Regions from separate parts of the Neobacillus sp. NRS-1170 genome, predicted to be linked through region 2. Evidence: riboswitches for the same ligand, from Rfam matches in the RefSeq annotation. Region 2 holds a riboswitch; each other region holds the start of a gene.
What was found. A riboswitch is a leader RNA that binds a small molecule or an ion and turns the genes downstream of it on or off. The one in region 2 is predicted to bind S-adenosylmethionine.
Positions count from the first base shown of each region.

Region 1 (2,268 bases), on a different contig from region 2:
ATAAAAAAATTTTTACCTTTACCCTTTAATTTTTTGTCTCAAACTAAAAGTTAATTCTTTATAAAGAACATTATAATCTCTTTATAAAAAAAAGCAAATTAAAAAAAAATTGAAATTCGCTCATTTATCCATAATAAACAGCATATATCTATCAATTTTTTTCATTTTCTCATAAATATGTTCTTTAAACAGAACATATTATATAGTATACTATTTTTACCAATTAGTGATTAGTTGAATAATATTTTTCGTTTGAACGAACATATTAAACCTCTGTGCTTTGATAAATTTATCTTGAGAAACCTGCTAGATTCATAACATTTATACTGCATATAAAATACTATGGTAATGAGGAGAAACTTATGATTGGAGAGCGTATAAAGAAATTAAGAGAAGAAAAAAGATTTTCGATTACAGAACTGGCAGAGTTAGCAAATGTCTCTAAGTCTTATTTAAGCTATATTGAGCGTAATCTTAATAAAAACCCCTCTATTCATTTTTTAATGAAGCTGGCAAAGCCTTTAGATGTTTCCATGGAGTTTTTACTAACTGGAATGGATCAGTCTGCAAATCCTTCGAGTTCAAATGGGAAGGAACTACTGGACGAGGAGTGGCAATTAATTATTGAAAAAGCCATTAAAGATGGCATGAATAAAGATGATTTTAAAGAATATATAAACTTTATTAAATTTAAAAACTGGGAAAAAAGCAGATGAAAGCGCTTTAATCATTTAAATGGTTAAAAAACCAATTGACACAACATCCTTATTGTAGTAAATTTTATAAATAATCTAAATATTAATTTCTTATCAAGAGAGGTTGAGGGAATGGCCCTGCGACACCTCAGCAACCTTCAGTGGCTTGTCCATTGAAAAGGTGCTAAGTCCTGCAAATTATTTGCTAATTTGCGAGATAAGAAGAATGACAAAGTGATCGTCTAACAAAAGTCTTCTTCTTATAGAAGGCTTTTTTCTTTTTTTAACAGCCTTTAGCACCACAATGAATTAAAGTTCAAATTATATGATACTTATATTTTTTATAAAACAAGGAGTGTGCATTATGTACAAAATTGATACGAAATTAGCCCAAATTGGAAATCGAAGTGAGACTGCAACTGGAACCGTTAACCCGCCTGTTTATTTTTCAACTGCCTTTCGCCACGAGGGGATTGGGCAATCAACTGGTTTTGATTATATCAGAACCGGAAATCCAACACGCCAGCTTCTTGAAAAGACAATCGCTGATTTAGAAGGCGGTGTTCAAGGGTTTGCCTGCAGCTCTGGGATGGCCGCTATATTAACGATTCTTGCCTTATTTGAATCCGGTGATGAATGGCTTGTAAGCGAGGATTTATACGGTGGAACCTATCGTCTATTAGAAAAAGGCTACAAAAAATGGGGTTTGAACAGTCAATATGTCAATACGTGTTGTCCGGAAGAGATCGAAAAGAAAATTACTCCGCATACAAAGGCTATTTTCCTTGAGACTCCAACCAATCCGCTTATGCAGGAATCCGATATTGCTGAGGTATCCAAGATTGCCAAAAAGCACGGGATTCTCCTGATTGTTGACAATACCTTCTATACTCCTCTATTGCAGCAGCCGATTGCACTTGGCGCAGATATCGTTATCCACAGTGCAACGAAATATTTAGGCGGACACAATGATGTGCTTGCCGGACTTGTTGTCGCAAAAGGCAAAGAGCTTTGTGAAGCCTTGGCCTTCCATCATAATGGTGCGGGTGCTGTCTTAAGTCCATTTGATTCCTGGTTATTAATGCGCGGAATGAAGACTTTATCGCTTCGGATGAAACAGCATGAGAAGAATGCAAAGGCTGTGGTTGAATATCTTTCTAATCATGAAGGGGTAACAGATGTCCTCTATCCAGGAAGAGGCGGAATGGTTTCCTTCCGTGTTAAAGACGAATCGTGGGTTAATCCATTTTTACAAAATTTAAAACTGATTAGTTTTGCTGAAAGCTTAGGCGGCACAGAAAGCTTTATTACTTATCCAGCCACGCAAACCCATGCGGATATTCCAGAAGAAATTAGAATTCAGTCCGGTGTATGTAATCGTTTATTGCGTTTCTCGGTGGGAATTGAAGATGCAGAGGATATCATATTTGATCTTGAACAGGCATTAGCCAAAGTTAACGAAGGAGTGATTGTGTAATGGAATCTGAAGAATATTGTTTTGAAACGAAGCTTCTTCATAACCGGCATAAATTTGATCCCGCTACAGGAGCAGTAAGTGTACCGATTCAACATG
Region 1 is NZ_JBITPF010000029.1:70,758-73,025, forward strand. Features, by position in the region: gene ACIFOT_RS13705 (helix-turn-helix domain-containing protein) at 363-716, shown strand; SAM riboswitch class I at 804-919, shown strand; gene ACIFOT_RS13710 (methionine biosynthesis PLP-dependent protein) at 1,060-2,172, shown strand; gene metC (cystathionine beta-lyase) at 2,172-2,268, shown strand, end outside.
Region 1: another riboswitch for S-adenosylmethionine. It lies ahead of ACIFOT_RS13710 (methionine biosynthesis PLP-dependent protein); the one in region 2 lies ahead of ACIFOT_RS10895 (sugar ABC transporter substrate-binding protein).

Region 2 (2,268 bases):
TTGTCCATCAAAGCTTATTTCGCCAGTATAGTGATCATACGCGCCTGAAAGAACTTTCATTAATGTCGATTTCCCCGCGCCATTTGCCCCTATCAGTGCCTGAATTTTTCCTGTTTCCGTGGAAAAATGGACCTGATTCAGTGCTTTTACACCGGGAAACTCTATTGAGATGTTTTTCATTTCTAAGGTTGTAGTCGTCAAAATGCCACCTCCTATTAAGCAAACACTCTCTTAATCTTGTGAAAAAGAGAGTGAAATGCCATTTATTTCTTATAGTGCTTCTTTAATGTTTTCATCCAATCTTCTTCAAAGGCAGTAGATTGGCCCCAGCCTGGAATGATGGTCGCAAGATTCACCATATTAACTGCCCCTTTAGAATTCTGAACGTTTTTCTGCGTCACAAGTGAAGCTTCTAAGTCGTAGGTTTTTGGCGTCTCTTCTCCCGCCAGTTTTTTCGCTAGTAATCTCATATCTACGGCACCAATCAGCTTAGGGTCAACGGCAGCTGTGTACTTCCATGCGCTGCCTTTTCTTTGAATTTCCTGAAGGTCAGCATTGGAAACATCAATTCCATAGATTTTTACTTCTTCCCGGCCTGCTTCCTTCAAAGCACGAGCTGCACCAATCGCAAATGCATCCCAAGTGGCAAAAATGGCATCCAATTTTCCTTTAGGGTATTTGTTCAGCATCGCTGCAACCGCATTTTGAGTTTGAACACTTGTGTCTGCTGCAGCTACACCGAAGCGCTCTACTTCTTTAATACCAGGGTTTTTCGTAAGAACATCCTGATAAACATTATTTCTTCTTACCATTGGCGGGAAGCCGTCCACCCAAAGGTAGGCAATATTGGCTTTTCCTTTTGTTTCTTTTACAAGCTGATCTAGAGCTAAGGTTGCTAATGCTTCATCGTCCTGTGAAGTTAGTGTCACTCCTTCAATTTCAGCAAGCTTTGGATTAGAGTCAAAAGCCACAACGCTTTTTCCTTTTTCAACGATCTTCTTCACATCATTTACAGTTGCATCATCGTCACCATGGGAAATGACAAATCCGTCATAATTCTGATCTAATGCTTGATTGATTGCATCATGGAATTTCGCTGTGTCCCCATTTGCAGTAAATACATCCACCTGAAAACCCAATGCTTGTCCTTCCTCTTTTGCACCCGCTAGAAATTGGGCAGTATGATCGTCACCGCCAATTTTACGGATGACCTTGATCTTAACCGGATCACCTTTGGCAAATCGCTCTGGAACCCCTTCTAATGACACATTTTTATTGCCGCTTGCTTGCTTTGTTTCTCCATTTGAGGCACAGCCAGTTAGCAGAAGTGTAGCGGCTAATGCTGAAACAAGTGTACTTTTAAATAACTTTCTCTTCATGATGTGAGCTCCCCTTTTTTTACGTAATTCTCGTTACTCCCATTGGAAAAGTTTGATTTTATAAAAAATAAAAAAACCTCTCCAGAAAAGAGAGGTTTCATCGCAAATAAACGGACTACTCCTCTCTTATCTCTCAAAACAATTCCTTGTTTTGCAGGATTTAGCACCAATTCCAATCGGAACGGTTGCTGGGCGTCATCGGGCCAGTCCCTCTGCCACTCTTGATAAGAGAACGTAAATGATTTAATTGATTTTAAGTATTAAACATACTTTAAACTCCTATTAACAAGTTGTCAATAGTATTTTGAATATTATTAATAAATTACTTTTTTTAAAATTACAACACCACCATTTCAATGATCAACTAATTTCGGTATTATAATATTTAGATAACCGAAATATTTTCAAGGAAGAAGTGTTATGAACAATGAACCAACAGGAAAGTGCTAAACGTAATTTAGTGATAATGTGGTTTGCTAACTTTTTTGTTGCTGGAAGTATGACGATGGTCATGCCCTTTATTTCACTTTATATTGAGACGTTTGGAAATTTTTCAGAGAAATATGTACAGCATTGGTCAGGGATAACGTTTGGAATTACGTTTGTATCTGCCTTCCTTTTCTCGCCAATCTGGGGGAAAATTGGCGACCGATATGGAAGAAAGAAAATTCTTATCATTTCAGGGATTGGAATGGCGGCATCCATTTTCCTAATCAGCTTCGTCCATTCCGTCTGGCATTTATTGCTGCTGCGCTTTTTCATGGGTTTCTTCTCGGGCTTTATCCCGATGTCCCAGGCATTTATTTCTACACAAACGCCGAAACAGATTGCCGGACGAGTCCTTGGCACATTGCAAACAGGCAGTATTACCGGTTCTTTACTTGGACCG
Region 2 is NZ_JBITPF010000025.1:150,304-152,571, reverse strand. Features, by position in the region: gene ACIFOT_RS10900 (sugar ABC transporter ATP-binding protein) at 1-180, opposite strand, end outside; gene ACIFOT_RS10895 (sugar ABC transporter substrate-binding protein) at 264-1,379, opposite strand; SAM riboswitch class I at 1,503-1,610, opposite strand; gene ACIFOT_RS10890 (MFS transporter) at 1,807-2,268, shown strand, end outside.

Region 3 (2,268 bases), on a different contig from region 2:
CGTTAATTCCATTCGTGTGTTTAAAATCCTAAGAATCCTTAATTCCAATGGCTCAATACGAGGTTTGAAAGCCATGATCCACATCCTTTCCTACTTTAAATTTTATAAAAATATCACCCATCCTTAACAACAAACATTTGAACAATTTATAACAATTCCACCAATTTCGACACTTACCTCCGCTGACCCCCGCAATAACTGTCGAGCATTATTAAAAGGATAATAGCGCCCCATGATGAATAGTAATAGTAAAAGCATGGGACCGGAGTGGTGAAAATGATAGAGGCTTTAAATAATTTTCTAACAAAGGTAAGAGAACAAAGGCATATCCTTCCATTGATAGAAAACGTGGACCTTCGAGTGAACATAAATACCAATCAACAGTGCATTCAACTAGTAATAAAAAATGGAACCATTTTTACTCTTCAAAATCAACCAGCTAAATACGAAATTAGCGGCAATCTAAATGAAATAACACAACTCCTCGAGGGTAAGAAAAGGTTACGAACTCTAAAGCTCAGCATATCAGCGCCTTTAAGAACGACCTTGCTGCTCGAATCCCTTTTTTACCTCACAAAAGCACAGGAAGATTTTGCAAAAATAATTTAATCATAGGTGTTGACTCGGAATTAGACATCATGTATGCTGAATTTAGAATATTCTACCAATAAATCAGTCAAATAAAGTAATCTTATCTAGAGAGGCGGAGGGACTGGCCCGATGATGCCCGGCAACCGGTTGGACAACCAAGGTGCTAATTCCAGCGGAGCAGAAAAAGGCTTCGGAAGATAAGAAGAGAGACCCCCTCTTCTTATTGAAGCGGGGGTATTTATTTTAAAAGGAGTGGGAGTAATGGCTGAAAATCAAAAAAAGTATCGGTTTGAAACATTAAGTGTTCATGGCGGATTATCACCAGATCCCGTGACAGGAGCACGCGCAGTTCCAATCTACCAAAACAATGCCTATCAATTTAAAAACACAGAACATGCAGCAAACCTGTTTAGCTTAGCAGAACCAGGTTACATATATACCCGAATTCATAATCCAACCACGACCGTATTTGAAGAACGTGTTGCCCTTCTAGAAGGAGGCGTCGGCGCCCTGGCAGTCGCTAGCGGGATGGCTGCCATCACACTCGCAATCCTAAATATTGCCGAAGCAGGCGATGAAATTGTTGCAGCTTCCAATCTCTATGGCGGAACCTATAATTTATTTGCGGTTACTCTCCCTAAATACGGGATTAAAGTAAAATTCGTAGATGCAGATAATCCGGAAAACTTCCGCACGGCTATTACCCAAAAAACAAAAGCAGTCTTTGCTGAAACAATTGGTAATCCAAGCTTGCGAGTTCTTGATATTGAAAAAATTGCCGAGATTGCTCACGAGGCCGGAGTCCCATTAATTGTTGACAATACCTTTGCAACACCTTACCTTTGCAGACCAATTGAACATGGTGCAGATATTGTGGTACACTCCGCAACCAAGTGGCTCCTAGGGAATGGCACCACGACAGGCGGCATCATTGTTGATGGCGGCAAGTTTGATTGGAATTCGTCTAAATTCCCTGGCTTTACTACTCCAGATGCAAGCTATCATGATCTTATCTATGCAGAGGCACTAGGGGCCGCAGCATATATTATCAAAGCGCGAGTCCAGCTCCTTCGTGACCTTGGACCAGCCTTAAGTCCACAAAATGCTTTCTTGTTTACACTTGGTCTTGAAACACTGCATGTTCGCATGAAAGAGCATATCGCCAATACAAACCAAGTCGTTGAATATTTATTAAATCACCCTTCCGTAGAGTGGGTTTCCTATCCAGGGCATACAACACATCCTGATCACGACTTAGCAAAAAAATATTTGCCAAAAGGTGCAGGATCTATGGTTATTTTCGGAATTAAGGGTGGAAAAGCAGCAGGAGCGAAGCTTATTGATTCCCTTTCTTTATGGGCTCATGTTGCCAATGTTGGGGATGCAAAAAGCTTAATCATTCATCCGGCTAGTACTACTCATCAGCAGTTAGATTCTGAAGGCCTTAAGGCAGCAGGAGTATCAGAAGATTTAATCCGCCTATCAATTGGTATCGAGAACGTCGAGGATTTGATTGAAGATCTAGAATCCGCGATTGAGTCTGCAACAGGCTTAACTTCGTTAAAAGCAAATGTTTAATATTTCCTAAATTCTTTTTTTAAAAAATTTCATTGACACTCCTTTTTATCCGTGGTACGATAATTTTCGTAAAATAATTACTTAAATAATTTAACGTGT
Region 3 is NZ_JBITPF010000030.1:45,803-48,070, reverse strand. Features, by position in the region: gene ACIFOT_RS14270 (nuclease-related domain-containing protein) at 1-75, opposite strand, end outside; gene ACIFOT_RS14265 (hypothetical protein) at 277-609, shown strand; SAM riboswitch class I at 689-795, shown strand; gene ACIFOT_RS14260 (O-acetylhomoserine aminocarboxypropyltransferase/cysteine synthase family protein) at 853-2,169, shown strand.
Region 3: another riboswitch for S-adenosylmethionine. It lies ahead of ACIFOT_RS14260 (O-acetylhomoserine aminocarboxypropyltransferase/cysteine synthase family protein); the one in region 2 lies ahead of ACIFOT_RS10895 (sugar ABC transporter substrate-binding protein).